Regions from separate parts of the Lichenibacterium dinghuense genome, predicted to be linked through region 2. Evidence: riboswitches for the same ligand, from Rfam matches in the RefSeq annotation. Region 2 holds a riboswitch; the other holds the start of a gene.
The links. A riboswitch is a leader RNA that binds a small molecule or an ion and turns the genes downstream of it on or off. The one in region 2 is predicted to bind cobalamin.
Positions count from the first base shown of each region.

Region 1: linked by a shared signal. The riboswitch ahead of L7N97_RS17875 (ABC transporter ATP-binding protein) and the one ahead of L7N97_RS22495 (DUF1636 domain-containing protein) in region 2 are both predicted to bind cobalamin.

Region 1 covers NZ_JAJLMN010000001.1:3,732,228-3,747,006, reverse strand. Annotated here, with positions in the region: gene L7N97_RS17895 (hypothetical protein) at 1-1,358, opposite strand, end outside; gene L7N97_RS17890 (protein-L-isoaspartate O-methyltransferase family protein) at 1,561-2,433, opposite strand; gene L7N97_RS17885 (cytochrome P450) at 2,606-3,994, shown strand; gene L7N97_RS17880 (DUF4142 domain-containing protein) at 4,002-4,421, opposite strand; cobalamin riboswitch at 4,621-4,826, shown strand; gene L7N97_RS17875 (ABC transporter ATP-binding protein) at 4,950-5,735, shown strand; gene L7N97_RS17870 (ABC transporter substrate-binding protein) at 5,762-6,736, shown strand; gene L7N97_RS17865 (FecCD family ABC transporter permease) at 6,881-7,915, shown strand; gene asnB (asparagine synthase (glutamine-hydrolyzing)) at 7,996-9,771, shown strand; gene L7N97_RS17855 (YceI family protein) at 9,895-10,497, shown strand; gene L7N97_RS17850 (cytochrome b) at 10,555-11,175, shown strand; gene L7N97_RS17845 (YceI family protein) at 11,172-11,732, shown strand; gene L7N97_RS17840 (GIY-YIG nuclease family protein) at 11,887-12,171, shown strand; gene L7N97_RS17835 (hypothetical protein) at 12,363-12,725, opposite strand; gene L7N97_RS17830 (DEAD/DEAH box helicase) at 13,069-14,520, shown strand; gene L7N97_RS17825 (GNAT family N-acetyltransferase) at 14,575-14,779, shown strand, end outside.
Region 2 covers NZ_JAJLMN010000001.1:4,677,895-4,692,673, forward strand. Annotated here, with positions in the region: gene parC (DNA topoisomerase IV subunit A) at 1-779, shown strand, start outside; gene L7N97_RS22435 (cupin domain-containing protein) at 799-2,097, opposite strand; gene L7N97_RS22440 (PEGA domain-containing protein) at 2,255-2,635, opposite strand; gene L7N97_RS22445 (translation initiation factor 2) at 2,632-3,081, opposite strand; gene dusA (tRNA dihydrouridine(20/20a) synthase DusA) at 3,261-4,286, shown strand; gene L7N97_RS22455 (efflux RND transporter permease subunit) at 4,496-7,693, shown strand; gene L7N97_RS22460 (efflux RND transporter periplasmic adaptor subunit) at 7,693-9,144, shown strand; gene L7N97_RS22465 (ribonuclease T2 family protein) at 9,155-9,826, opposite strand; gene L7N97_RS22470 (hypothetical protein) at 9,823-10,278, opposite strand; gene L7N97_RS22475 (ABC transporter permease) at 10,407-11,102, opposite strand; gene L7N97_RS22480 (ABC transporter permease) at 11,102-11,779, opposite strand; gene L7N97_RS22485 (transporter substrate-binding domain-containing protein) at 11,848-12,666, opposite strand; gene L7N97_RS22490 (hypothetical protein) at 13,088-13,288, shown strand; cobalamin riboswitch at 13,430-13,610, shown strand; gene L7N97_RS22495 (DUF1636 domain-containing protein) at 13,777-14,172, shown strand; gene cobW (cobalamin biosynthesis protein CobW) at 14,169-14,779, shown strand, end outside.

The DNA of each region.
Region 1 (14,779 bases), 950 kb from region 2:
AGGCCGGCGGAATCGGCGAGGGACAGGTCGACGACGTCGTAGGACTCCGGATGCGCCGCGAGGAAGAGGCGGCCGTCGTAGTCGACCACGTGCACGCGCGGGTCGTTCAGCACGTCGCCGGTGAAGCCCTTCAGCGTCGGGTCGGTGCGGAAGGCGCGGAGGATGGCGGGGTTCGACTCCGCGACCGTGACGCTCTTCGAGCCGTCGCGCAGCGCCACGTCGGTCGAGATGCCGCCGCCGAACTGGATCACGAACGTGTCCGGGTCGTGGGCGATCAGGTAGGGGTAGACCATGGGGAGGAAGCGGAAATAGGCCGTCTCCTCCGGCTTGAGGTTCCGGATGATGCCGCTCGGGCCCTCGCCGTCGATGTAGAGGCCGAGGTAGGCGTTCTCGGGCACCTGAGGCAGGTTGAAGGCCGCGTTGTCGCTGAGGCCCGGCGCGAAATGCAGGTAGGACGAGCCGTAGACCGCGATGTCGCCGAAGGGCGAGTAGTCGCGGTAGACGAGGTGGCTGTCCGGGAACTTCCGGGCGTAGGACACGCCCTTGTAGTCCGACACCGCCAGGGTATTGAGGCCGAACTGGGCCGGCACGACGAAGTGGGCCGCGACCGCCAGCGCGCCGACGGCGAGCAGCGCCGCGTCGGCCCGGAGCGCCGTGGCGGCCGGCGAGGCCGCCGAGAACCAGCACAGGCCCCCGGCCAGCGCGAGCAGGATCGGCGTGACGACGAGGTTCTCGGGCGGCAGGAGGAACAGCGTGCCGAGGAACAGGAGGCCGCCGAGCCCCGCGCCCACGAGGTCGGCGAAGTAGACGCGCGCGAAGAAGCGGTCCGCCTTCAGGAACACCGTGCCGAGGAACAGCGCCCCCGCGATGAAGGGCACGAGGTAGAGGCCGAAGTTCGCGGCGAGGCGCCACTTCTGGTTCGGGTCCGACAGCAGGAAGATGGCGTTGAACGGCACCTGCTGGGCGAGGAGGTTCGCGGCCACCAGCAGCGGCGCGAAGAGCACCAGCGAGGTGCCGGCGACGGCGCGCCAGTGCCGGGCGAAGAAGCCCTTGCCGATGCACATGACCGCCGACACGAGGCCGAAGGCCAGCATGGCGAGGCTCACCACCAGCGAGCCGAAATGCGCCCAGGAGCCGACGGAGAAGATCCGCATGATGCAGATCTGCAGCGCGATGACGGCGCCCGCGACGAGACCGACGCCGAGGTAGAGCGGCAGGCTCGGCATCAGCCCCTGCGCGGGCTCCGCGGCCGCGAGCGGTTCGGGCCGGGACGGGCCGGCGGGGCGGGACGGGTCCCAGCCCTCCCAGCCGATCGGCGCGCGGGTGCGGGCGGCGGTCGCCGGGGCTTGCGCGGTCATCGGGAAATCGCTCGTCCTCTTCCGCTCCTCCCCGCGCAGGCGGGGATCCAGCGCGCAAATGTCGGCCGAAGGCCGTCAGTCCTCCCGACCCGCGCCGCCTCCGGGATGCGGTGGCACCGAGGCCGGCCCGCGGCCGTCGTCTCGCGCCGGATCCCCGCCGGCGCAGCGGGGCTGCGCGTCGCGGGGACGGGCGGAGGGGAGGTCACTTGTTGTGGTTGCCCTGGATCGTGTCGCCTTCGAGCTTGGTGAAGGGGACGAAGGGCACGACCTTGTTGAAGATGTCGGAGCGCGCCACCGTGATGGTGCCGTCGGCCGCCACCGTCTTCTCGACCTTGAGCACGCGCTGGGCGCCGGGCGGCCCCACCGGGATCACCATGATGCCGCCGGGCGTGAGCTGCTGGAGCAGCGGCGGCGGGATGTGGTCGATGCCGCAGGTGACGACGATCTTGTCGAAGGGGCCGTTCTCGGCCCAGCCGTAATAGCCGTCCGCGTTCTTGGACGAGATGGCCTTGAACTCGTTGTAGCCGTGGCCGATCAGCTCGTCGTAGGTGGCGCGGGTGCGCTCGGCCAGCGGCTTGATGATCTCGATCGACCACACCTTGTCGGTGAGGTGGCTGAGGTAGGCCGACTGGTACCCCGAGCCCGTGCCGATCTCGAGCACCTTCTCGCCGGGTTTCACGTCGAGCGACGAGGTCATGCGCGCCACCGCGTGGGGGCCCGAGATGGTCACGCCGTAGCCGATGTCCAGGAAGGCGTGGTCGTAGGCGCGCGACAGGTTGGCGGGGCGCACGAAGTCCTCGCGCGGCGTCAGCAGGAAGGCGCGGCCGTCCTTGGCGTCCCAGATGTCGTGGTTGCGCAGCAGGGCCTCGTAGCGGTCCCACTTCTCGTTGAGGAACTTCGGGTCCTCGGCGCGGTTCGCCACCATCCACTTCACGAAGTCGTCGCGGTTCGTGACGGGCGGCGTCATCGACGCGTCGTAGGGCTTCGGCGTGTCGGCCAGCGCGAGCCCGGGCCGCCACAGCAGCGCGGAAGCCGCGAGGCTCCCGGCCCCGATCAGGAATGTGCGACGATCCAAGACTCGTCTCCTAGAGGCGGTGACAGGCTCCGAGCGACGTCGGCCCGGGGCTCAGCACCGCAGTTGAATTTCACGCTACGGTCGGCGGCCATCCTTGGCAAGCCGCGGTGAACCGGGTTTGAACGTCGCGCGGACGGTGTGGTGAATGCGCCGCGCCGACGCGCGAAGCGCCGTGACGGGGGACGATATGCCGGACGGCCTGACCACTACCGCCCCCGCCGCCGAGCCGACCGCCCTCGTCGAGAGCCGCATGACGACGCTCGGCGTGCTGGCCCGGCTGGTGCGCGATCCGCTCACCTCCGTCCCGCCCGAAGCCTATGCGGCGCCGCTCGTGCGGGCCCGCTTCGCCGGCGGGCAGAGGCTCTACCTCGTCGACCCGCCCCTGATCCAGGACGCGCTGGTGCGCCACGCCGACGACCTCGCCAAGACGTCCGACGTCGGACGGGTGCTCGGCCCCGCGCTCGGCCAGGGCCTGCTCACCGCCGAGGGCGCGCATTGGCGATGGCAGCGGCGGGGCGCGGCCCCCGCCTTCGCGCCCGGCCGGCTCGGCGCCTTTCTGCCCGCCATGATCGCCGCCGCCGAAGCTATGACCCGGCGCTGGGCGAGCCTCGGCGACGGCGCCGAGGTGGACGTCGGCCACGAGACCTCGGTGACGACCCTCGACATCATCGTCGCCACGATGCTGCCCGGCGGCGGTGACCTCGACGTCGCCCGCATCGTCCGCAGCGTGTCCGACTACCTCGCCCCGGCCGGGTGGATGTTCGCATGCGCCATGCTGGGACTGCCGGGCTGGATGCCGCACCCCGGCCGGCGCCGGGCGATGGCTGCGGCGCGCTCCTTCCAGGGCGCCATGCGGCGCGAGGTGGCGCGGCGCAGGGCAGAGCCGGGTGCGGCCGACGACCTCGTGGCGGCGCTGCTCGGCGCCGCCGACCCCGAAACCGGCCGCGCCATGACGGACGACGAGCTGGCCGACAACATCGCCACCTTCGTCATGGCCGGGCACGAGACCACCGCGGTCGCACTCGCCTGGTCGCTGCACCTCCTATCGCGGCACCCCGAGCACGAGGCGCGGCTCGTGGCCGAGGTCGAGGCCGTCACCGGGGGCGGCCCGGTCCGACCCGAGCACGTCGAGCGCCTCGCCTTCGCGCGCGCCGTCTTCGAGGAGGCGTGCCGCCTCTACCCGCCGGCGCCCATCATCGGCCGAGGGGTGCGGCGCGGCTTCCGGCTCGGGCCGGCGCGGGCCGAGGAGGGCTCCGTGCTGATCGTGCCCATCCACGCGCTGCACCGCAACCGCCTGCTGTGGGACCAGCCGGAGCGCTTCGACCCCGAGCGCTTCATGCCGGAGCGGACCAGAACGCGCCACCGCTACAGCTTCATGCCCTTCGGGGCCGGGCCGCGCGTGTGCATCGGCGCGGGCTTCGCGACGCTGGAGGCCGTCGCGGTGCTGGCGGTGGTGCTGCGCGCCTTCAGGCTGGAATCTGCCGGCGCCGAACCCCACGCGACCATGCACGTGACGCTGCGTCCCGACCGGCCGATCCGCATGCGGGTGAGGCGGCGGTGAGGGCGCGTCAGCGGTTCGAGAGCGCCTGGACCGCCGTGAACTCGGCTTCGGCGGCCGGGATCATCCGGATCGCGAGCGCCTTCAGCCGGGGGTCGTCCCCGAGCAGCATGTCGTCGCCGTAGAGCGTCAGGGCGTTGGAGTGGATCTCCGCCTGATCGGCCAGGTAGGCGCGGTCGAAGGCCGCGCCGGACAGGTCCCGCAACGAGGCGAGCCGCGCGGCCCGGCCGGGATCGAGCGCCGTGGGCACCGCCACGCCGGAGCCGCGGGCCGCGCGCCGGAGCGCCACGCGCGACTCCGCCACCGCCATCAGGTCGCCCGCCGAGGCCCGTGTCACGAAGTCGACCTCGTCGGCCCTGTCGGCCGCCGCGGCCCCTGCCGCGAGGACGAGCGGGGCCAGGGCCGCGACAGCGATGAGCGTCCTGACCAAGCCCGCCTCCCCGATCTCCCACAGGCCGAACGCCCGACCTCGCGGCTTCGTGCCACGAAACCGGAAGCGGCCGGACGGGCGCCCTTGACGGGGCCGCCGCGAAGGTCCAGACCAGGATAATGTTATGTTATAACGTATTGCACTCGACTCCTGCAGCGCGCTCCCGCCGCCTCCCCTCTTGCTGTCCCGCCGCCGCCGGGCCAGGATGCAGCATCGAGGTGCCGTCCGCGCGGGTCGCGCGGCGGAGAATTGGGAAGCCGGTGCGACGCCGGCGCTGCCCCCGCAACGGTGTGGACGTCAAGGTGCGACATCCGCCACTGGGCCGACAGGCCCGGGAAGGCGTCGCGCCCCGGCCCTGTCGGCCAACGTCCGAGCCCGGAAACCAGCCTCGATGCGACGGAAGGACCGCGGCGGGCGGTCGGGACCCGCTGTGCGCCGCCCGCCCTGCGCGGGCCTCCGGCGCCTCGCGCCCCGCTGCCCCGCCCCGCTCCCTTCGCCGCCGGCGGCGCGGTCTCGGAGGGTGGACCCATGGACGATGAGGGTGAGCGCGGGCTCGCCGTCGAGGGCGCGGGCTTCGCGCTCGGCGGGCGGAGCCTGGTCGACGGGGTGACGCTGCGGCTCGGCCGCGGAGAGCGCCTCGCCGTCGTGGGGCCGAACGGCGCCGGCAAGACCACGCTGGCCCGGCTGATGGCCGGCCTCGCCGCCCCGACGCGCGGCCGCGTGACGCTCCACGGGCGATCCCTCCACGCGGCACCGGCGCGCTGGCGCGCGCTGCGCGTCGCCGCCGTGGCGCAGAACGACGCGCCGGACCCGCGCCTGAGCCTCGCCGAATCCGTGGCGCTCGGCCGCGTGCCGCACCGCGGGCGCGTGCCGGCCGCCGAGCACGCCCGCGCGGTCGGGGCCGCGCTGGAGCGCGTCGGGCTCGGGCACCTCGCGGGCCGCCGGCTCGACGCGCTGTCGGGCGGCGAGCGCCAGCGCGGCGCCATCGCGCGGGCCCTCGCGCAGGAGCCCGAGCTGCTGGTCCTCGACGAGCCCACCAACCACCTCGACCCCCGCGCCCGCGCGGACATGCTCGACCTCGCGCGCGGCCTCGGCGTCGCGGTCGTGGCGGTGCTGCACGACCTCGCCCTCGTGGCGCCCTTCGCCGACCGCGTCGCCGTGCTGGACCGCGGCCGCGTGGTCGCCCTGGCGCCCCCCGCCGAGGCGCTCGCGCCCGCGGTGGTCCGCGCGGTCTTCGCCATGGACAGCTTCACCGCCACGCCCCCCGGCTCCAGCCGCGGCGTCATGGTCTTCCACGCGCCGCAGCCGGCGTGACCCCTTTCCCTCGACGAGACCCTTCCATGCGCCTTTCCTTCGCGGCCGCCGCCCTCGCCGGCGCGGCAGCCCTGCTCCCCGCCGCCCCCGCCCTCGCCTACCCGGTCACGGTCGAGAACTGCGGCCGCACGCTCACCTTCGACGCGGCGCCCAAGCGCGCCGTGGTGCACGACATCGACATGAGCGAGATGGCCTTCGCGCTGCACCTCCAGCCCGACATGGCGGGCGTCACCGGCATCACGGGCTGGTACAAGGTGTCGCCCGCCTTCAAGGCCGCGCAGGGCGCGATCCCCGAGCTCGCGCCGAAATACCCGACGCTGGAGACGCTGGTCGCGGCCGACGCCGACTTCTTCTTCGCCGGCTGGTACTACGGCATGAAGCCCGGCGGCGACGTCACGCCGGACACGCTGGCCGCCAAGGGCATCAAGACCTACGTGCTGACCGAGAGCTGCGCGCAGGTCGATCGCGCGCGCCCCCGCGCCGACATGGACCTGCTCTACAAGGACGAGCTCGCGCTCGGCACGATCTTCGGGAAGGACGCGGAGGCGAAAGCCGTGGTGGACGGCTGGCGGGCGCGCGTCGCCGCGGTGGCGCAGGCCGTGAAGGGGAAGCCCGCGCCGAGCGTCTTCGTCTACGATTCCGGCGAGGACCAGCCCTTCACGGCCGGGTCCTTCGCCATGCCGACGGCGCTGATCGAGGCGGCGGGCGGCACCAACGTGCTCGGGGACCGGCCCATGAGCTGGGGCAAGACCTCGTGGGAGGACGTGGCGGCGCGCGACCCGCAGTTCCTGGTGCTGCTCGACTACCAGGACGGCGCCGGCTACCGGAAGCTGCTCGACTTCCTGGAGCACCACCCCGCCATGAAGGAGACGGCGGCGGTGAAGAACCACCGCTTCCTGCCGCTGCGCTACGAGCAGCTCACCCCCGGCCCCGCCAACATCGACGCGATCGAGGCCCTGGCGCGTGCCCTGCACCCGGACGCGTTCCCGGCGAAGCCGTGATCCTTTCCCGCTCGTCCCCGCGAAGGCGGGGATCCAGCGCCAGGAGTCCGGCCGACGGCCGACCTTTGACTGCGACGGCGCGGGACGCGGAGGGCAGGATGGTGTGGACGGCCTTCCGCCGACATCTCTACGCTGGATCCCCGCATGCGCGGGGATGAGCGGAGAGCCCGCCGCCCCGCCCTCGTCTGCGCCGCCGGCCTCGCGCTCGTCCTCGCGCTCGCGCTGCTCGGCATCGCCGAGGGCGCGACGCCGCTGCCCTTCGGCTCCGTGCTGCGCGTGCTGCTGGCCCCGCTCGCGCCTGGGCTCGACGCCGGCGTCGGGGCGCCGCTCCACCGCATCGTGCTCGATCTGCGCCTGCCGCGCGTGATCCTCGCCGCCTGCACCGGCTCCGGCCTCGCCGTGGTGGGCGCGCTGCTGCAGACCACGACCCGCAACGACCTCGCCGATCCCTTCCTGTTCGGCCTGTCGTCCGGCGCCGCCGCCGGGGCGGTCTCGGTCATCACCCTGTTCGGCTACCGGCTCGGCCCCTGGACGCTGCCCGCCGCCGCCTTCGCGGGGGCGCTGCTGTCCGCGGCGATCGTGTTCGGCCTCGTGTCGACGCAGAACGGGCGCGGCGGCGAGCGGCTGGTGTTGGCCGGGCTCGCCACCTCGTTCCTGTTCGGCGCCGTCACGCTGTTCCTGGTCTTCGCCGGCGACCAGCGCGCGACCACCTCGGTGCTCTTCTGGTCGGTGGGCGGCCTCGGCCTCGCGGCCTGGGACAACCTGCCCGTCGGCCTCGCCGGCGCGGGCGTCGCCATCGCCACGGGCCTCGGCCTGCGCGCGCAGCTCGACGCGCTGCTGGCCGGCGAGGACACGGCCGCCTCGCTCGGCGTCGACGTGCGCCGGCTGCGCGGCGCGGTGTTCCTGCTCTGCGCCCTGTCGACCGCCGCGCTCGTGGCGCTCGCCGGGGTGATCGGCTTCGTCGGGCTGATGGTGCCCCACGTCGCGCGGGCCCTGGTCGGCGTTCGGCACGGGCCTCTCGTCGCGACGAGCGCGCTGATGGGCGCCGCGCTGCTGCTCGGCGGCGACCTCGTGAGCCGCACCGTGCTGGCCCCGCAGGAGCTGCCGGTCGGCATCGTCACGGCGGCGGCGGGCGGGCTGTTCGTGCTGGCGCTGGTGGTGCGGCGGCCGGGGGCGTGAGGCCGAGGGCCTGGGATGCCCGGTTTGCGCCGGCCCCGCCCCTCCGCTACCCGTGGCGCCGGTTCGGCGCGGGAGAGGCCATGTGCGGCATATCGGGCATGATGATGCGGGACGGCGCCCCCGTGCCGGCGGCGCGCCTCGCCGCCATGGGCCGGGCGCTGGCGCACCGCGGCCCGGACGGACACCGTGAGTACCTCCAAGGCGCCGTCGGCCTCCGCCACGAGCGCCTCGCCATCATCGACCTCGCGGCCTCCGACCAGCCGCTGTTCGACGGGAGCGGCCGGGCGCTGGTGGCCAACGGCGAGATCTACAACTACGTCGAGCTGCGCCGCGCGCTGACGGGCGTCGACTGGCGCACGGCGGGCGACTGCGAGCCGCTGCTCGCGCTCTACGACCGCCGTGGCCTCGACTTCCTGGAGGACGTGCGCGGCATGTTCGCCCTCGCGCTGCACGACCCGGCGCGGGGCCGCGTGGTGCTGGCGCGCGACCCGTTCGGCATCAAGCCGCTCTACTACGCCGAGGAGCCGGACGGGATCGCCTTCGCGTCCGAGCCGCAGGCCATCGTGGCGGCGCGGCGCGAGAGCGCCGGCCCCAACGCGGTGCCGATCCGCGCCGAGGCGGTCCACGAGCTCCTGCAGCTCCAGTTCACCACCGGGCGCGACACGGTCTTCGCCGGCATCCGCCGCGTGATGCCGGGCGAGATCCTGGTGGTCGAGGGCGGCCGCATCGTCGAGCGCCGCCATGGCCCGCCCGTGCTGCCCGAGGCGGTGCGCCGCGCGCGCGAGCCGGCCGCCCTCGGCGCGGTCGACCGCGTGGTGATGGACACGGTGGCGATGCACGAGCGCGCGGACGTGCCCTACGGCTTGTTCCTGTCGAGCGGCATCGACTCCTCGGCGGTGCTGACCGCCATGGCGCGGCTCGACGCCGAGCCGGTGCGCTCCTACACGGCGGCCTTCCCAGAGACCGGCGTGCACGACGAGCGCGAGACGGCCGCCGCCATGGCGCGGGCCGCCGGGGCGCGCCACACCGAGCTGCCCATCACGGCCGACACCTTCTTCGCGCGCCTGCCCGAGATCGCCGCCTGCCTCGACGACCCAGTGGCCGACTACGCCGTGGTGCCGAACTTCCTGCTCGCCGAGCGCGCCGCGCGGGACGTGAAGGTGGTGCTCTGCGGGGTCGGCGGCGACGAGATCTTCGCCGGCTACAGCCGCTACCGCCGCCAGGCGCTGCCGCGCTGGCTCGGCGGCCGGCCCCGCCGCCGCAAGGGCCCCTGCGACGGGCTCGACCTGTTCGCGCAGCCGATGACGGGCTGGCGCGACGGCATCGCGGCCGCCGAGGCCGAGGCGGCGACGCACCGCTTCAACGGGCTCCAGCGCGCCCAGGCGCTCGACTTCGCCGACTGGCTGCCCCATTCCGTGCTGGTCGCGCTCGACCGCTGCCTGATGCACTGGGGCCTCGAAGGGCGCACGCCGCTGCTCGACCGGAGCGTGGCGGATTTCGGCTTCGCCCTGCCGAACGGGCTGAAGCTGCGCCGCGGCCAGGGCAAGTACCTGCTGCGCCGCTGGCTCGCCGACGCCAACCCGGCCGCGAAGCCCTTCGCCAAGAAGCTCGGCTTCACCGTGCCGGTGGGCGAGTGGATCGCGCGCGACGGGGCGCGCCTCGGCGAGCTCGTGGCGCGCGAGCCGGGCGTGGCCGAGCTGTGCCGGCCCGAGGTGGTGCGGGGCGTCTTCACCAGCGCCGACAAGGCGCACCGGCTGCTCGCGTGGCGCCTCCTGTTCTTCGCGCTCTGGCACCGCCGCCACGTGCGCGGCCTCGCCCCCGCGGGCGGCACGCTCGCGTGCCTGGAAGCCGCGTGACCCATCGACTTTCTCGATGGTTCAGCCCGAGTTTTCGCGGCTATCCGGCCGAAAGCCCCGGGCCTAGACAGGCGGCACGCGCGGCGGCCCCCCCGCCGCGCCGCATCCAGGACGCTGCCTTCCATGAAGACCACCCTCGCCCTCGCGGCCCTGCTCGCCTCCGTCTCCGTCCCGGCCTTCGCCCAGGCGGTGACCGATCCCTCCAAAGCCGAGGCCGGCACCTACACGATCGAGCCCGAGCACACCCGCGTGCGCTTCGACGTGACCCACTTCGGCTTCACGAAATACGACGGCGAGTTCCGCAAGGTGTCGGGCACGCTGGTGCTCGACCCCGCGAACCCCGACGCCTCGAAGGTCGACATCACGGTCGCCACCGACAGCGTGGCCGTGCCGAACGCCAAGCTGCGCGAGGAGCTCGTCGGCCCGCAGTGGCTCGACGCCGCCAAGTTCCCGCAGATCACCTTCAAGTCCACCAAGGTGACGAAGACCGGCGCCGACACCGCCGACGTGGTCGGCGACTTCACGCTGCACGGCGTGAGCAAGCCGCTCACCCTGCATGTGAAGTTCAACGCCGCCGGCACGAACCCCGTCAACAAGCACTACACCAGCGGCTTCGAGGCCCGCGGCCAGATCACGCGCACCGAGTTCGGCGTGAAGACCTACGCGCCGATGATCTCGGACGCCGTGGACATCGACATCGACGCCGCCTTCGAGAAGGCGAAGTAAGATCCGCGACGCTCCCCGGCCGCGCCCGGCCGGGGAGCACCTCCCGGGAGGCCCGCCTTGACCGCATCCGCCGTCCGCTCCCCCGCCGCCCCGCGCTTCACCTGGGTGGCGATCGTCCTCCACTGGACGATCGGCCTCGGCATCCTCGCGATGCTGGCCATGGGCCTCGCCATGACGCATGCGCCGATCCCGACGGCGTGGAAGTTCACCCTGTTCCAGCTCCACAAGTCGGTCGGCATCACGATCCTCGCCGCCGCCGCGCTGCGCCTCGCTTGGCGCCTCACCCACCGGCCGCCGCCCCTGCCCGTGGGCATGCCGCGGTGGGAGAAGGGCGCCGCCGAGGGCACCCACGTGCTGCTCTACGCGCTGATGATCGGCATGCCGCTCGTCGGCTGGCTGCTGGTGTCGGCGTCCCCGCTCAACATCCCCACGGTGCTCTACGGCCGCGTGCCCTGGCCCCACATCCCCGTGACGGCCTGGTTCGGCTGGAACAAGGCCCAGGCCTCGCCGGTCCTGGCTTGGCTGCACGCCTGGGGCGGCTACGCGCTGATCGCGCTCTTCGTCCTCCACGCCGGCGCGGCCCTGCGCCACCACGTCGTGCTGCGCGACGGCGTGCTGCGCCGCATGATCCCCGGCCTGCCCTTCCTCGGCCGGCCCCGACCCGAGAGGCTTCCATGATCCGAACGATCCCGCTCGCCGCGGCGGTTCTGCTGGCCGGCGCCGGCGCGGCCGGGGCCGCGACCTGGACGGTGGACCCGGCGAAGAGCACGCTCGGCTTCACCGGGGACCAGACCGGCACGCCCTTCACGGGCCATTTCAAGACCTGGACGGCGGCGATCGATTTCGACCCCGCCCACCCCGAGGCCGCCCGCGTCTCGGTCAAGGTCGACACGGCCAGCGCCACCACCGGCGACCCGCAGAAGGACGAGGCCCTGCCGACGCCCGACTGGTTCGACGCTTCCGCCTTCACGACGGCGAGCTTCGACGCGTCAGGCTTCACGCCCAAGGGCGGCGACGCCTACGAGACCGCCGGCAAGCTGACGCTGCGCGGCACTGCCAAGGACGTGGTGCTGCCCTTCACGCTGACGATCAGCGGCGACCAGGCCCACGCGGTCGGCCACGCCAAGCTGGTCCGCACGGACTTCGGCGTCGGCCAGGGCGCCTGGACGTCGGGCGACTACGTGGCCCTGAACGTCACGGTGGACCTCGACCTCGTGGCGACCAGAAAGCCCTGAGCGCCGACCACCGGAGCAGCACCTCTCCGCCGTCATCCCGGGCTCGACCCGGGATCCAGCCGAACGACGGGACGCGCCCGGCCACCGATCGCACGACGCCCCTTGCGACCTCCGAGCGAACTGCGATCATGCGTCGGTCAAGCCACCACGCACGATGCCCTACTCGGTCTACATCCTCGCCTCGAAGCGCAACGGCACGCTCTACACGGGCGTGACGAACGACCTCGGCCGCCGCGTCGACGAGCACCGGAACGGTCGCGGCTCCGATTTCGTCAGGCGCTACGGCGTCGTCCGGCTCGTCTGGGCCGAGGCCTACGACGACGTGGTCGAGGCGATCGCGGCGGAAAAGCGCATCAAGCGCTGGCACCGGCGCTGGAAGCTGGAGCTGATCGAGAAGAGCAACCCGGACTGGCAAGACCTGTCTTCGCAGCTCCATTGAGGGATTGAACTCCTTCGAGCGTCCGCACCCGGCCGCGCCGTCGCGGGCTGGATCCCGGGTCTCCGGGCCTGCGGCCCCTCGCCCGGGACGACACCGGGACGCACTACACGGACCTCCCCGCCGTCATCCCGGGCTCGACCCGGGATCCAGCCGAACCACCGGGCGCGACCGATTCCGAGGCCGCGCCGCCTTCACGGCTTCCTGTGCAGGCTCAGCGCGATGTCGTTGAGCTGCAGCGTCGCGGAGTTCACCTCGTTGGCGGTGTCGGCCATGCTCTTCTGCAGCGACGCCATCGCCTTCGCCACGTCGGCGTGGAAGCTCGCCGTCTCGGTCTTCACCCCCGCGATGTCGGACTTCAGCGACGCCACGTCGACCGTCCCGACGCGCTGGTAGATCAGCGCCGCGAGCACCGCGACGGCGACGAGCGCGCCGGTCGACACGGCGAGGAGGCTCACCACCACGAAGCGGAAGGCCCGCCCGGCCGGGGGTGGCACAACGGCCGCCGCCCGCTCGACGGCGCCGTCGCGCTTCGGGTCCCGGTTCGTCGCAGCCATGTCCGTGGTCCTCCCGCGCGCCCGCCGGTGGTGCACCGGCTCGCACCAGACAGGTGGTTCATCGCCTGTCTGGTTCGGTGCACTGGCGACGACGCGCGAACCGCGCCGTTCGATGCACGCATTCCCCCGCGATCGCGCGCCGTCCCGTTGATTTCGCACCGCAGCACGGGCATATGGGTGTCAGCCGGACACATGGCGCGCGTCGCGCCCATGCTCCTCCCACCCCGGAGTGGGAGCTTCCCGTTCCCGGCCTTTTCGCGCCCTGCTCCGGACGATGGCGGCCTCACACTTCGAGGCGCGCCTGGAGGCTTGCGGCGCAGTTCGAACGAAAAGTCAGGACCCTTTGACGACATTCACCGACCTCGGCCTCCCCGCGCCGATCCTCCAGGCGCTGGCCGCCGAGGGCTACGAGACCCCGACCCCGATCCAGGCCGGCGCGATCCCGCACGTGCTGGCCGGCCGCGACCTCCTCGGCATCGCCCAGACCGGCACCGGCAAGACCGCCGCCTTCTCGCTGCCGATCCTCGGCCGCCTGACCCTGTCGGCCGACAAGCCGCGCCCCCGCGCCTGCCGGGTGCTGATCCTGTCGCCCACCCGCGAGCTGGCGAGCCAGATCGAGGCGAACATCATCGCCTACGCCAAGTTCCTGCGCGTCTCGACCACGCTGGTGTTCGGCGGCGTGCCGGTGGGCCGGCAGATCCGCGCCTGCGCGCCGGGCGTCGACGTCGTGGTGGCCACCCCGGGCCGCCTGATCGACCTCCTGAACCAGCGCGCCCTCACCCTCGACGAGGTCGGCTACTTCGTGCTCGACGAGGCCGACCGCATGCTCGACCTCGGCTTCATGCGCGACATCCAGAAGATCGTCGGCCTGCTGCCGAAGAAGCGCCAGAGCCTGTTCTTCTCCGCCACCATGCCGCCCGCCATCGCCAAGCTGGCCTCGAGCCTGCTGACGAACCCGGTCGAGGTCGCGGTGGCGCCGGTGTCGTCCACCGCCGAGCGCATCCGCCAGAGCGTGATCTTCTGCCCGACGCGCGACAAGCAGGCCATGCTGCACGGGCTGCTGGCCGACGACACCATCACCCGCGCGCTGGTCTTCACCCGCACCAAGCACGGCGCCGACAAGGTGGTGAAGTACCTCAACGCTTCGGGGTTCAAGGCCGACGCCATCCACGGCAACAAGAGCCAGAACAACCGCGAGCGCGCGCTCGCGGCCTTCAAGTCGGGCGCCTCGCGCCTGCTCGTCGCCACCGACATCGCGGCCCGCGGCATCGACGTCGACGGGGTCAGCCACGTCATCAACTTCGACATCCCGAACATCTCGGAAACCTACGTCCACCGCATCGGCCGCACGGCCCGCGCGGGCGCCGACGGCGAGGCCGTCTCGCTCTGCGGCGAGGACGAGCGCTCGTTCCTGCGCGACATCGAGCGGCTGATCCGCCAGAAGGTGCCGGTGATCGAGGGCAAGCCCGGCAGCGTGTCGGCCCCGACCCAGGCCGAGGTGCCCTACCGCGACCCCCGCGCCGTGCGGGGGCGCCAGGGCCAGGGCGGCAAGCCGCAGGGCCAAAGTCACGGCGGAGGCGAGAACCGCAGCAACGGCGGCCGCCCCGGCCAGAACCGGCAGGGGCAGCAGCAGAACGGGCAGCGCCACGGCGCCGAGGGCGCGCCCCGGCCCAGCGCCGGCCCGTCGCGCCCGGCGGCCCCCGCGCAGCACCGCCCGCGTCCCGCCGCGCAGGGCGCCGGCCAGGGGGCGGAGCGGCCCCGCGGCGACGGCCGCCGCGCCCAACAGCCGCGGTAGCATCCCCGCATTTCGGCCCTTGCGCGACGGACGGGCACAGCCCTACCATCGCGCATGGCCGAGACTCTGATCACGATCCGAGGGGCACGGACGGGCGATGCGAATGCCATCGCCGCGGTCCACGACGCGGCTTGGCTCGACGCCTATCGCGGCATCATCCCGGGCCGCGAACTCGACAAGATGGTGGCGCGGCGCGGCCCCGCCTGGTGGTTGAAGGCCATCCGCAACGGCAGCCGGCTGTCGGTCCTCGACTTCGACG
Region 2 (14,779 bases):
GCCGCCGGCGCACGAGCTTCGCGCCGCTGCCCTATTTCGACGCCACCGTATCGACGGCGAGCTTCATCGAGCGCGAGCCCGTCACCGTGGTGGTCAGCGAGAAGGGCTGGATCCGGACCATGAAGGGCCACGGCGCCGACACGGCGACGCTGTCCTTCAAGGGCGACGACAGCTTCCGCCTCGCCTTCCCGGCCGAGACCACGGGGCGCATCGTCGTGCTGGCGACGGACGGCAAGGTGTTCACGCTGGACGTCGGCAAGCTCCCCGGCGGCCGCGGCTTCGGCGAGCCGCTCAGGCTGATGGCCGACCTCGGCGAGGGCGAGGACGTGGCCGCCGTGATGCCCTTCGAGGAGGGCGGGCGCGTGCTGCTCGCGACGGGCGACGGGCGCGGGTTCGTGGCCGCCATGGCGGACCTCGTGGTCGGCACCCGCAAGGGCAAGGCGCTGATGTCGCCGAACGCCCCCGCCAAGGCCAAGCTGATGGTGCCGGCGCGCGGCGATCACGTCGCCGTGGTGAGCAACGACCGCCACATGGCGGTGTTCCCGCTGATCCAGGTGCCCGCCATGGCGCGCGGCAAGGGCGTGAAGCTGCAGCGCGCCGTGGCCGGGCTGGCGGACGTCCGCGTCTTCACCCTCGCCGACGGGCTGCCCTGGCAGGACGCGTCCGGCAAGGACCACATGCTCGGGCCGAAGGACATCGCGCCCTGGATCGGCAACCGCGCCGACCGCGGCCGCCTGCCGCCGCGCGGCTTCCGGCGGGACAACCGCTTCGGGCCCTGAGGGCCAGCGCCCCGCCCGGTCACCCCTGGCCGGGCGGCACGATGCCGAGATTGTCCTTCGGGATCGCGGCCAGCGTCTCGTCGCTGAGGCCGAGGTGCTGCTTGACCAGCTCCGGCGGCAGCGCGGCGATCCACTCGTTCAGCGACACGTCCTGGTAGACCGGCGCCTTGAACATCTCCAGGTAGACGAGGTCCTCCGTGCCCGTGTTCTCGATGTAGTGGGGCAGGGTGGCGGGCGCGTAGCCGACGTCGCTCGGGTTGAAGTCGAGGGTGCGCGCGTCCGAGTGGTTGGCGAAGAGGGTCATGCGGCCCCTGCCCGAGATCCAGAACTGCCACTCGTCGGCGTTCTGGTGCCAGTGCAGCGACCGCATGGCGCCGGGCTTCACGACCACGTAGGCGGCGGCGATGTTGCGCGAGATGGGGAAGTTGCGCGAATCCACCACGCGGATCGAGCCGTTGGCGTCCTGCTTGGTCGGCGCCATCTCGGTCAGCCCGAAGGCGAAGTCGATCTTCGACATCGGGTGATGCCGCGTCATCGCCGCGGCGTCCTGCGCGAGCGCTGGCGGCACCGGCGCCGGGAAGATGTACCTGCCGTTCGGCGGGATGTCGTCGAAGGGCTTCAGCGCCGCCGCGTCCACCCCGAAGTTCTTGGCCACCACCGCGCGCGGCGTGTGGATCAGCCAGTCCGAGATCAGCGTCGTGTCGTCCTCCGAGAAGGTGCCCTCGTCGAAGACGAGCAGGAACTCGCACCCCGTCGGCCCGAGCCCCTGGATCGAGTGCGGCAGCCCCTGCGGAAAGTACCACAGGTCGCCGGCCTTCACGTCCTTGACGAAGGGGTCGCCGTCGTAGTCGAGCGCCGTGATACGCGCGGCGCCGGTGAGCATGATCGCCCACTCGTCCGCGGCGTGCCAGTGCAATTCGCGGATGCCGCCGGCCTCCAGACGCATGTTGACGCCCGCCAGGTCCTTCGCGATCGGGAAATCGACGACGTTGACCTGCCGCGCCCAGCCGCCCTGCTGGACGCGGCGGTGCGCGAGGCTCATCGACGACCAGAACTGCTTGACGCTGCCGTGGTCGGAGGCCGGCGGCATCGTGGAGTCGGGGAACAGGGTGCCGAGCGCGCCGTTCTGCGGGCCGGGATTGCTGGCGCTCGCGTCCCCCATGCCGGCGAGGGTCGTGGCCCGCGACTGCGCGTCGGCGGCGCCCGCCGCGACGAGGCCGAGGCCCGCCACGCCGGCGCCGAGCAGCCCGCGGCGCGAGGGCGCGAAGCCTGCGACGGGGCGGCGCGGGGCGCCCGGGGTCTCGTTCTGATCCGACATCGTGGTCCCGCTCCGGCTGTTCGTCCGCAGGATCAACGCCGGCGCTCCGTGGCGGGTGCCCCCGCGGTGCCGGACACGACGTATCGGGCAGCGGGAGGTGGCGCAGTCGTGCCGCGGCGAGGCGGACGGCGCGCGGGGCCGGGCCTGCACGCCGCCCTCACTTCGCCGGCTCGAGCTTGAGGCTGAGCACCTTGGGGTCGTGGGTGGAATGGCTGCCGTCGCGCACGTCGATCAGGCGGCCGAGCACGTCGGGCGTCGCCTCGAGCTTCGAGGCGGCGGCGATCGCGGCATCGTCGGGCTTGGCGAAGGAGGTCGCCGTCGCGGTGGCGTAACCCGGCTTCACGATGGTGACGACGATGCTCTCGTCCCGCCGGCCCGACACGGCGCAGGGCGAGGTGCAGATCGTGCCGGTGCTGGCCACCACGCGGGCGCCGGGCGGGTCCGTCACTACGAGGACGTCGTCGATCACGCCGTGGTCCAGCGTGGCGCATCCGCCGAGGCCGGCGAGCAGCAGCGCGGCGGCGAGGCGCCGGGTCACGCGGCACCCCGCGCCTTGGCCGGGCGGGCGGGTCTGGCGGGCGCCCCGGCCGGCAGCGCCGTCAGGGCGACGTCGACCGGGTTCGGCACGTGCTCCAGCGCGCCCCCGGTCGCGGCGTCGACGGCGAGGCCGAGGCCGCCCGTGGCGACGTTCTCGATCGCCACCGCGGCGCCCGTGCCCGAGATGCGCGTGCCGACCTCGACCGTGCGGCTGCTGTAGCCGGGCATCGACACCGTGACGGTGAAGACGGCGTCACGGCGGACAGTCAGCGTGCAGGGCGTGGCGGCGCAGGCGGCGCCGACCGAGGAGGTCACGGCCGCCCCCGGCGGCTCGGAGATCACAGCGACCTCGTCGTCGAGCCCGCGCTCCAGGGTGGCGCAGCCGCCGACGCCCGCGATCACCGGCGCGACGCCCGCGGCCCACCAAACCCTCGCGACGCGCCCCATCCCATCCCTCCGACCGACGCACTCCTGAACCACTCGATTTAATCGAAACTAAGTCTGTCGTGTGACGCCTTCCCACACGCTTCCTCGCCGGGCCGGAGCCTTGGGTGCATCGGGCGCCGGTGGTAGGATGTCCGCGGCCGCCGGGCGGCGCGGCCGGCGACGGGAGCTGGGACGCGGACATGGCGGGAACTACGGGATCTGCGGCGGCGCCCTACCTGGCCGCGGCGCGCTTCTCGGTCGCGCCCATGATGGACTGGACCGACACGCATTGCCGGACCTTCCACCGCATCCTGACCCGGCGCGCGCTGCTCTACACCGAGATGGTCACCACCGGCGCGATCATCCACGGGCCGCGCGCGCGGCTGCTCGCCCACGACGCGTCCGAGCACCCCGTGGCGCTGCAACTCGGCGGCAGCGACCCCGCCGAACTCGCGGAAGCCGTGCGGATCGCCGAAGACTTCGGCTACGACGAGATCAACCTCAACTGCGGCTGCCCGTCCGACCGCGTGCAGAACGGCCGCTTCGGCGCCTGCCTGATGCGCGAGCCGGAACTCGTCGGCCGCTGCGTCGCCGCCATGAAGCGCGTCACCGCGCTGCCCGTGACGGTCAAGTGCCGCATCGGCGTCGACGACCAGGAGCCCGAGGCGGCGCTGTCCGCCCTTGTCGACGCCGTCGTGGCGTCGGGCGTCGACGGCGTGATCGTGCACGCCCGCAAGGCTTGGCTGAAGGGACTGTCGCCGAAGGAGAACCGCGACGTCCCGCCGCTCGACTACCCGCTCGTCCACGCGCTGAAGCGCCGCCGGCCCGGCCTGTTCGTGGCGATCAACGGCGGGGTCGCCGACAACGACGCCGCGGCGGAGCACCTCGCCCACCTCGACGGCGTCATGCTGGGCCGCGCCGCCTATCACACGCCGGAACTGCTGCTCGACGTCGACGCCCGCTTCTTCGGAGCCGAGCGCCCCGTCGCGGATGCCTTCGCGGCCGTCGAGCTCTTCCTGCCCTACATGGAGCGCAAGCTCCGCGAGGGCGTGCGCCTGCGCGACATGACGCGCCACCTGCTCGGGCTCTTCACCGGCCAGGGCGGTGCCCGCGCCTGGCGGCGCCACCTCGCCACCGAGGCCGTGAAGGCGGGGGCGGGGATCGACGTCGTCCGCGATGCCCTGGCCAAAGTGTCGCGTCATCCCGATCTCGGCCGCGCCGCCTGAACTTGCCTCTACGGCGGCGCTTTCATGGGCACTACATCGTTGTTGTGGGCGGCTCGGCATCCGTCCTGCGACAGTTTTGCATGACTTGGCGCCATCTGAGTAAAAGTTAATTTATATTCGCTCGATGACTTGTCGCTGCACTGCGGCATGGTCACCTGTCACGGCAACGGTTCGACCCGCTCCCGCGTTGGTCGAATCTGGAGCCGCGCATGGGTCTCGTCCTCTATGCCTTGAAAAACCGCGTCACGTTCTACGTGATGGGCGTGCTGATCCTGCTCGCCGGCATCGGCACCTCGGCGATCGCGCCGAAGGACGTGCTGCCGGCGGTCGACATTCCGGTCGTGGTCATCGTGTGGACCTACACGGGCCTCGACACGACCGACATGGCGCAGCGCATCACCACCTACTCGGAATTCTCGCTCTCCAACAACGTCAACGACATCAAGCAGATGGAGAGCCAGACGCTGCCCGGCGTCGCCATCGAGAAGATCTACTTCCAGCCGTCCGTGTCGATCGACCTCGCCATCGCCCAGGTGGTGTCGGCGATGAACTCCATCCGGGCCGTCATGCCCACCGGCGTGCAGCCGCCGGTGGTGATGCGCTTCTCGGCCTCCTCCGTGCCGGTGATCCAGCTCGCGCTGTCGTCGGAGATCGAGAGCGGCGCCAAGCTCTACGACTACGGCCAGTACCGCATCCGCCAGACGCTGACCCAGGTGCCGGGCTCGACCCTGCCGGCGCCCTACGGCGGCGCGCCGCGCCAGATCATGGTCGACCTCGACCTCCACGCCCTGCAGGCCCACGGCCTGACCCCCACCGACGTGACCAGCGCCATCACGGCGCAGAACATCGTCGTGCCGTCGGGCCTGTCGAAGATCGGCGAGCAGCAGTACCCGATCCGCCTCAACATGAGCCCGGAGGTCATCGACGACCTCAACCGCGTGCCGGTGAAGACCGTCAACGGCACCCCGATCCTGATCCAGGACGTGGCGCACGTGCGGGACGGCGCGCCGCCGCAGCTCAACATCGTTCGCTCGGACGGCCGCCACTCGGTGCTGGTGACGATTCTCAAGAACGGCAACGCGTCCACGCTGTCGGTCGTCAACGCGGTGAAGAGCTTCCTGCCGACGATCCGCGCCGCGGCGCCGAAGGACATGAAGATCACGCCGCTGTTCGACCAGTCGGTGTTCGTGTCCGGCGCCATCTCGGACGTGGTGCGCGAGGGCGTCATCGCGGCGGCGCTGACGGGCGCCATGATCCTGATGTTCCTCGGGTCGTGGCGCTCGACCCTGATCGTGCTGGTGTCGATCCCGCTCGCCATCCTGTTCTCGCTGACGGTGCTCTACTTCCTCGGCGAGACGATCAACATCATGACGCTGGGCGGCCTCGCCCTCGCGGTCGGCATCCTGGTCGACGACGCCACCGTGGCGATCGAGAACACCTACCGGCTGATGGAGGAAGGGCGGAGCTTCAAGGATTCGGTGGTGGAGGGCGGCGCCGGCATCGCCAAGCCGGCCCTGATCTCGACGCTGTCCATCTGCTCGGCCTTCGTGTCGGTGTTCTTTCTGACCGACACGCCGCGCTACCTGTTCGTGCCCCAGGCCATGGCGGTCGTGTTCGCCATGCTGGCCTCCTACCTGCTGTCGCGCACCCTCGTGCCGATCATGATCGACGTGCTGGTCAGGCGCGAATATGACCAGCGGCGCGACGCGGAGGGCGACGACGAACCGAAGGGGTTCTTCGGCCGCTTCCACGCCGCCTTCGAACGGGGCTTCGCCCGCTTCCACCGCGGATACATCGGGCTGCTGCACGGCGCGCTCGACCACAGGATCGCGACCTTCGCGGTGGTGGGCGCCGTGCTGCTCATGGGCGGGACGCTGCTCGAGTTCGTCGGGCGCGACTACTTCCCCCAGATCGACGGCGGCGCCATGACGCTGCACATCCGCACCCGCCCCGGCCAGCGCATCGAGACCGCGGAGCAGCGCTTCGCCGAGGTCGAGGAGGTGGTGAAGCAGGTCGTGCCGCCGAAGGACCTGGAGCTGATCCTCGACAACATCGGCCTGCCGTCGATCAACTACAACTTCGCCTTCGGCGACGGCTCCTTCGTGGCCTACAACGACGGCCAGATGCTGATCTCGCTGAAGGAGGGCCACGCCCCCACGGCGGGCTACATGGCCAAGCTGCGCGAGGTTCTGCCGGCGAAGTTCCCGGACACAATGTTCTACTTCCAGCCGTCGGACATCATCACCCAGACGCTCGACTTCGGCACCATCACGGCGGTCGACGTGCAGGTGAACGGCCGCAACCAGGGACGCGACCTCGCCGCCGCCAAGGCCATCGAGGCGAAGCTGAGGACGGTCAAGGGCGCCGTCGACGTCCACATCCAGCAGGTGCTCGACACGCCGGAGTTCGTCGCCGACGTCGACCGCCGCATGGCCTCCGAGATGGGCCTGACCGAGCAGCAGATCGCCAACGCGATGAACATCTCGCTCAGCGGCTCCTACCAGGTGACGCCGAACTTCTGGGCCGACCCCAAGACCGGCATCCCCTACCAGCTCTGGGTGCAGACGCCGGAATACCGCAACGACAACCTCACGGCACTGAAGAACACCCCGCTGCTGATGCAGACCTCGGCCAACATGCCGAACAGCTCGACCAGCGACACGCTTCAGATGCTGTCCTCCGTCGCCACGATGCGGCGCACCTCCGAGCAGACCGTGGTCAACCACGTCAACACCCAGCCGACCTACGACGTCTACGCCTCCGTGCAGGACCGGGACCTCGGCTCCGTCCAGAAGGACATCGCCCGCATCGTCGAGGAAGAGCAGAAGACCCTGCCCGCGCCGGACAAGATCACCGTGCGGGGCCAGATCGAGAGCATGGACACGTCGTTCCACCGCATCGAGATCGGCCTCGCCATCGCGGTGGTGGCCGTCTACCTGCTGATGGCCGTGAACTTCCAGAGCTGGGGCGACCCGTTCGTGGTGATCTGCGCGCTGCCGATGGCCTTCTGCGGCATCGTGTTCAGCCTGTTCATCACCGGGACCACGCTCTCGATCCCGTCGCTGTTCGGCGCCATCATGGCGGTGGGCGTGGCCTCGTCGAACTCCATCCTGCTCGTCACCTTCGCGCGAGAGCACCGCGAGGAGACGGGCTGCTCGGCCGCCGAGGCCGCCATCGCGGCGGGCGAGACGCGCCTCAGGCCCGTGCTGATGACGGCCGGCGCCATGTTCGTCGGCCTGATCCCCATGGCGATCGGCGTCGGCGAGGGCTCCGAACAGAACGCCGCCCTGGCCCGCGCGGTGCTGGGCGGCGTCGCCTTCGGCACCTGCGCGACGCTGCTCTTCGTGCCGTTCCTGTACGCCCTGCTGCGCCGCGGCCGCTTCCAGCCCGTCGAGGACTACCTGTGATGGACCAGTTCGCGCCCAGCCGGCAGGACCGCGACGACGGCGACCTCCGCCCGGACGAGCACGACATCCTGACGCTCGCGCCCGCCGACGAGGGCGAGGGCGACGGGCGCGACGAGGGCTCCAAGCCCGGGATGCCGTCGCGCTGGATCTTCGTCGGCGTGGCCCTGGTGCTCGCCCTGGCGCTGGCCTGGGGCATCTACAGGCACGTGAAGACCGGGGCCGCCGCCACGGCCACGCAGCAGCGGCAGGCCGACATGGTGCCCGAGGTCCGCGTGGTCGCGGCGCGCACCGAGGACGGGCCGGTCGAGCTGACCCTTCCCGGCGAAACGCAGCCCTTCGCCACCGCCAACATCTACGCCCGCGCCACGGGCTACATCACCGAGCGGCGCGTCGACATCGGCTCGCGGGTGAAGAAGGGCGACCTCCTGGTCCACATCTCGGCGCCGGACCTCGACCAGCAGCTCGAATCCGCCGTCGCGACGCTCGGGCAGGTCGAGGCCGCGCTGCTCCAGGCCAACGCCAACGTCAGCCAGTCCGAGGCCAACCTCAACCTCGCCAAGGTCAACCTGCAGCGCGCCCAGGCGCTGGTGGGCAAGGGCTTCGAGACCCTGCAGAACCGCGACCAGCTCCAGGCCAACCAGATCGCCCAGGGCGCCAACCTCGACGCGGCGCGGGCCGGCGTGAAGGTCGCCGAGGCCAACGTCAAGGCGCAGCAGGCCAACATCGACCGCCTGCGGGCGCTCACCGCCTTCGAGGACGTGCGCGCGCCCTTCGACGGCGTCGTGACGGTGCGCAACGTCGACCTCGGCACGCTGGTCAACGCCGACACGGCGAGCGGCACGCCGATGTTCACGGTGGACGAGGACGACGTGCTGCGCGTCCTCGTGCAGGTGCCGCAGAACTCCTCGCTCGGCGTGCGCGACGGGTTGCAGGCGCGGATCACCGTGCCGCAGATGCCGGGACGCACCTTCGTGGGCAAGGTCACGCGCCAGTCCTCCGCCCTGCAGTCCACGGCCCGCACGCTGACGGTGGAGGTCGACGTCCCGAACCAGGCCGGCGTGCTGCGCTCGGGGCTCTACGCCTACGTCACGCTCGACATCCCGCGCATCCATCCCGACGTGGTGCTGCCCGCCGAGACGCTGATCTTCGACCAGGGCGGCACCCGCGTCGCCGTCGTGGGCGAGGGGGACAAGGTGCGGATGGTCCCGGTGAACATCCGCCGCGACTTCGGCACCTCGCTGGAGGTGGACCAGGGTCCCAAGGGCGGCGACAGGGTCGTGCTCAGCCCGCCGGCCACGCTGAAGGAGGGCGCCAGGGTCGAGGTGAAGGCCGAGGTCGAGGGCGAGGCCCCGCCCAAGCCGACCGGCACGCCGGACATGTCGGGCGTGCCCCCGGCGCCCGTGCCGGGCGGCGAGGGCGCCGGTGGGGTCGGCCAGGCGTCGGGGGAGTAGGCCGTCTCGGTCAGCGCACCGGCGGCACGTCGATGCCAGGCGCGCGGCAGGAGGCGCGCGCCACCTCGGGGCAGGGCACGAAGGAGCGCAGGTCCTTCGCGAAGCAGATGCGGACCTCCTCGAGGTCGCCCCCGCGGCAGGTCACCGCCATCTCGTCCGTGCGCAGGCCCGGATTGGCGGCCGCGAAGGTGCGGGCGACGTCCACCGGCGCCCAGGTCTGGTCCTGCGTCGGCTTGGAGAAGGCCGCCGGCACCGCCACGGCGTCTCGCGCGCGGCGCACGGCGCCGAAATAGTCGGTCGGGCTCAGCCCCGTGCAGGTGCCGTGCTTGCGCCACTCGTAGCGCGCCAAGCCCTCGTCGGGGTAGACGCCCGCCACCGTGGCCAGCGCCTGGCGCGACGGGCTGCGCTCGGCCGAGCCGCAGTCGCTCGGGAAGCCGTGGTCGAACTGCGGCCACAGCCCGTGCACGGTGAAGCCGATGCCGCTGCCGGCCGCGCATTGCTCCCGCGCCTTGGCGTCGCCCCCCGTGGCGCAGAAGCCCGGCGACCAGGACAGGGCCAGCACGTAGAAATCGAAGCGCCCTGGCGCCACGGGTCCGCCCGCGACCGGCCCGCCCGTGGACTGCGCGACCGCGGGCGACCCGGCGAGCCCGAGCGCGAGCGCCGCCGCGGCCAGCGCCTTCACGGCCGCGCCAGCTGGCAGGCCGGCGCGTAGGCGAGGTCGCGGTCGAGCCCCTGCAGGCACCACTCGACCCCGGTGCCGGACCCGATGATGCCGAGATCCTCGGTCACCGAGTAGGACACGTCGTGGTAGGAGTTGTCGTTGAGCAGCGCCCGCGCGGTGCAGAAGTTGCGCGGGATGTGATCGGCGCCCCAGGGCCGCGCGGCGAGCAGCCTGATGCGGTCGAAGGAGACGATCTCGAGGCTGGTCTTCCAGTACTCCGATTCCTTGCGGGCGAAGCGCGACGAGATCGTCGACAGCACGCCCGAGTCGCCGCAGACCGGAAGGTCGCCATCGTAGTCGTAGTAGCGCTTCTCGGCCGGCACCACGGGGCGGGCCAGCGCGCCCGACGCGGCGCCCGCGAGCGCCGACAGGACGGCGAGGGCGAGAGCCGAAGCTCGGAATGCGCGTGTCATCGGACGTCCGTTCAGGCCAGGGGTGGCCCCACGATGGCGCGGGCCAGGAGCCGCGGTCAAGCGGAGGCGCCCCCGCGGCGCGGCTCGGGGGCGGTTCCGCGGCCGGTGTGGCGCGCGCACGACACGGGTCAGGGCCGCTGAAAGCCGTTGAGCCGCCCTTCGAGCAGCCGGAAGCCGCGCGCGATCAGGAACGTCAGGACGATGTAGACGGCGCCCGCCACGTAGAAGCCGTCCGTCGTGTAGGTCTTGGCCGCGAGGCGTCGGCCGACGCCGGTGAGGTCGATCAGCGTGACCGTGCTGGCGAGCGAGGTCGCCTTGAGCTGCAGCACCACCTCGTTGGACAGCGCGGGCAAGGAGATGCGCAGGGCGCGCGGCAGGATCACCCGGCGCAGCGCCAGCGCCCGGCCCATGCCGACCGCCAGCGCGGCCTCGCGCTCGCCCGCCGGCACCGCCAGGATGGCGCCGCGCACCACCTCGCCCGTGTAGGCCGCCATGTTGAGCGAGAAGGCGAGGAGCGCGCAGGGCAGGGGGTCGCGCAGCAGCGGCCACAGCGCCGAGCTCCGCACCGCGTCGAACTGCGGCAGCCCGTAGTAGATGATGAAGATCTGCACCAGCAGCGGCGTGCCGCGGAAGAAATACGCGTAGGCGGTGGACGGCACCGACAGGACGGGGTTCCGCGACAGGCGGGCGAGGGCGAGCGGCACCGCGAGCGCGAGGCCCGCCACCGTCGACACGAGGAGCAGTTCGAGCGTGACCTCCAGCCCGGACACGAACAGCGGGAACTGGCGGGACGCGGTCTCGGCCAGGCCGTCGAGGACGCCCATCACGGGGCCCGCGCGAGGCCGCGGCCGGCGCGCCGCTCCAGCCAGGCGAAGGCCGGGCCGGACAGCAGCACGAAGACCAGATAGATCAGCGCCGCCGCCACGTAGAAGTTGAAGGGCCGCTTCGTGACCTGCGCGGCGATGTCGGCCTTGCGCATGATCTCCTCGAGGCCGAGCACCGACACCAGCGACGTGTCCTTGAGCAGCGTCTGCCACAGGTTGGAGATGCCCGGCAGCGCGTAGCGCCAAGCCTGGGGCAGGTGGATGCGGGCGAAGACGCGGGTGCGCGGCATGCCGAAGGCCCGCGCGGCCTCGAGTTGCCCCTTCGGCACGGCCGCGAAGCCGCCGCGGAACGTTTCCGACGCGTAGGCGCCGAACACGATCGACAGCGCGAAGACGCCGCCGGCCAGCGGACTGATCGACACGTCCGTGCCCAGCAGCCCCGACAGCACGTCGGGCAGGCTGAAGTAGACGATCAGCAGGATCAGGAACTCCGGCACGCCGCGGACGAGGTTCGTCAGCAGCGTCGCCGGACCGCGGATCCAGGCCCGCGGCGACAGCTTCGCCGCCGCGCCGGCGATGCCGAGCGCGACGCCGAAGGCCAGCGACAGCGCGGCGACCTCCAGGGTCACGGCGGCGCCCTGCAGGAGTTGGCCGCCGAAGCCGTAAAGGTCGAGCATGGACGGAACGCGATCCCTCGCGGAGCGGGGTCAGGGAGCGGGGGCCGCCGGTCCGCCCCCGCCTTCGATCACTTCTTGGTGGCGCCCGACCCCTCGATGTCGAAGGGGAAGTACTGGTCGTTGATCTTCTTGAACTCGCCGTCCGCGCCCACGGCGGCGAGCGCCTTGTTGAAGGTCGCGGCCAGCGCCGGGTCGTCCTTGCGCACCGCGATGCCGGTGCCGTCGCCGAAGATCGCCGGATCGGTCAGCGGCTTGCCCGCGTAGGCGAAGCCCTTGGCCTTGCCGGTCTTCTGCAGCCAGTCGTATTCGATCGTGGCGTCGGCCAGCGTGGCGTCGGCGCGGCCGTTCTCGACGTCGAGGAAGGCCTCGTCCTGGGTCTGGTACACCTTGGGCGTGGCGATGCCGGCCAGCTTCTCGGTGACGTATTTCTCGTGCGTGGTGCCGCTCTGCACCGCGATCGTCTTGCCCTTCAGCGTGGACGGGTCGTCGGTGATGCCCGAGCCCTCCTTGGCGACGAAGCGGGCCGGGGCGATCGTCACCTGATTGGTGAAGTCCACCGCCTTCTTGCGGTCGTCCGTGATCGACATCTGCGACAGGATGGCGTCGATCTTGTGGGCGTTCAGCGCCGGGATGAGGCTGTCGAAGTCGGCGTTGACCCATTCGCACTTGATCTTGGCGGCCGCGCAGAGGGCATCGCCGAGCTGGATCTCGTAGCCCTTGAGCTGGCCCTTGTCGTCCTTGTACTCGAAGGGCGCGTAGGCGGCCTCGGTGCCGATCCGCACGACCTTGTCCTGCGCCAGGGCGGGACCCGCCAGGGTCAGGGCCGCGAGGGCGGCAGCACCCAGCAGGCTGCGCAGGGTCGCGCTGGTCTTGGCCGACATCGTCATGCGACTGTCCTCGGGTCGATTGGCCTGCGGCGCTTCCACGCGGCGGGGGCCGTGTTGCGAATCTGTGGCCGCAATCACGCCCCAGTTCAGGCGGGGCGTCAACCGTGCGCGCCGGGGGCGGGCCGCGGAGGACGGGGGCCCGCCGCGTCGAATCGCCCTCGCGCCGAGGCTGCCGCAGGGGAAGCCGTTTAGACTTCGTCAACCTCGACGTTCGAAACTTCACCGTGGAACCCTTTTGTTGCCAAGCGGAAACACGGTGGTATGAATTGCCCCTGAACCGACGGTCGGTCCGCCCCAATTTGGCGCGATGCGTCGGGCATCATCCTTTCCAACGGACCGTCGGCTCGGGCGACACCCGGCGCGCGAGCGCCGGCGCCGCTCGGCTTTCAGTTCCGCCCCTGTCAGTCGAGGCGAAGTCACCATGACGTTCTTTTCCCGATGCGAGGCCTCGCAGCTCTTCGAGCCGGCGCTGCGCTCGGCTTCGCCCCGGCGCACCCGCACCTCGTCGGGGGACGGCGCCCTGCAGGCTCTCCGCGACTTCCTCGAAGACGTCGGCATCCTGGCCCGCTACGCCCTCGGCCTCGACTATTACGGCCGCGACAGCGTCGGCCTGAACCGCTGACAGAGCCGCGCCGCCCGAGCCGGGCGCCGCCACTCCCCGCATCGACCGGTCGGCCGATTTGACCGCGACCCGCGGCGGTTCTATGCATCAGGCCAGCATCGGCCCCTCGCGAGAGGGCCGGCGTCCCGTCGGGCGCCGGACGGGAACCCGGGACGCGCTTCTCTCCCCACGTCGGGTGGGCGCGGAGGCCGGGACTGCCCCCGCAACTGTGAGCGGAGAGCCGGATCGTCACGAGGCCACTGGGGCGCGAAGCGCTCCGGGAAGGCGACGGTCCCGGCGATGAGGTCTTCCACGGACCTCGGCATCCGCGAGTCAGGAAACCTGCCGTGCTGGCGCCGCCGTCCACCGAGACGGCGCAGCGATGTCGGCGCGCGCCGGGCGGGGTGTCCCGGAGCCTGAACGGTCCGCGTCCGCGGCCGTCCATCCGGCGGGCTCGTGCCCGCGGGACGCCCGCATCCCGCCCTTTCGGTGAGCAGGCGCGGGGTTCCATGTCCATTCCAACAGATCCGGTCCACCCCACGACGCTCTACGTCTGCGTCACGTGCCGGGCGGAGGGCGACACCTCCGAGGTCCGCGCGGGCCGCCGCCTTCACGACGCGCTGGCGGCGGAGCTCGGCGGCGACCCGGCCGTGCGGATCGTGCCGGTCGAATGCCTGAGCGCCTGCCGCCGCCCCTGCGCGGCGAGCCTGACGGCGCCCAACAAGTGGACCTACGTCTACGGCGACCTGCCGGCCGAGTCTGCCGCCCCCGTGCTGGTCGAGACGGCGCGCCTCTACGCCGACGCGCCCGACGGGCTGATACCGTGGAAGCTCCGCGCCGACGCCATCAAGAAGGGCTCGGTCGCCCGCGTCCCGCCCTTCGCCCTGCCAGGACACACAGCATGAACGCGCTTCACAAGGTCCCCGTGACGGTCGTGACCGGCTTCCTCGGGGCCGGCAAGACGACGATGATCCGGCACCTGCTGGAGGGCGCGCACGGCCGCCGCCTGGCGCTGATCATCAACGAGTTCGGCGACGTCGGCGTCGACGGCGACATCCTGCGCTCCTGCGGCATCGAATCCTGCCCGGAGGAGAACATCGTCGAGCTCGCCAACGGCTGCCTGTGCTGCACCGTGGCCGACGACTTCGTGCCCGCCATCGAGGCGCTGCTCGCCAGCGAGCCGCGGCCCGACCACATCGTGGTCGAGACCTCGGGGCTCGCCCTGCCGAAGCCGCTCGTCAAGGCCTTCGACTGGCCGGCCATCCGCTCGCGCGTGACGGTGGACGGCGTGGTCGCGGTGGTGGACGGCGCCGCCGTGGCGGAAGGGCGCTTCGCCGACGACCCGGCGAAGCTCGCCGCCCAGCGCGCCGCCGACGGCTCCGTCGACCACGACAATCCGCTGGAGGAGGTCTACGAGGACCAGCTCCTGTGCGCCGACCTGATCGTGCTCAACAAGGCGGACCTCGTCCCCGCCGAGCGGCTCGACGCGGTGTCGGCCGAGATCCGCGCCGC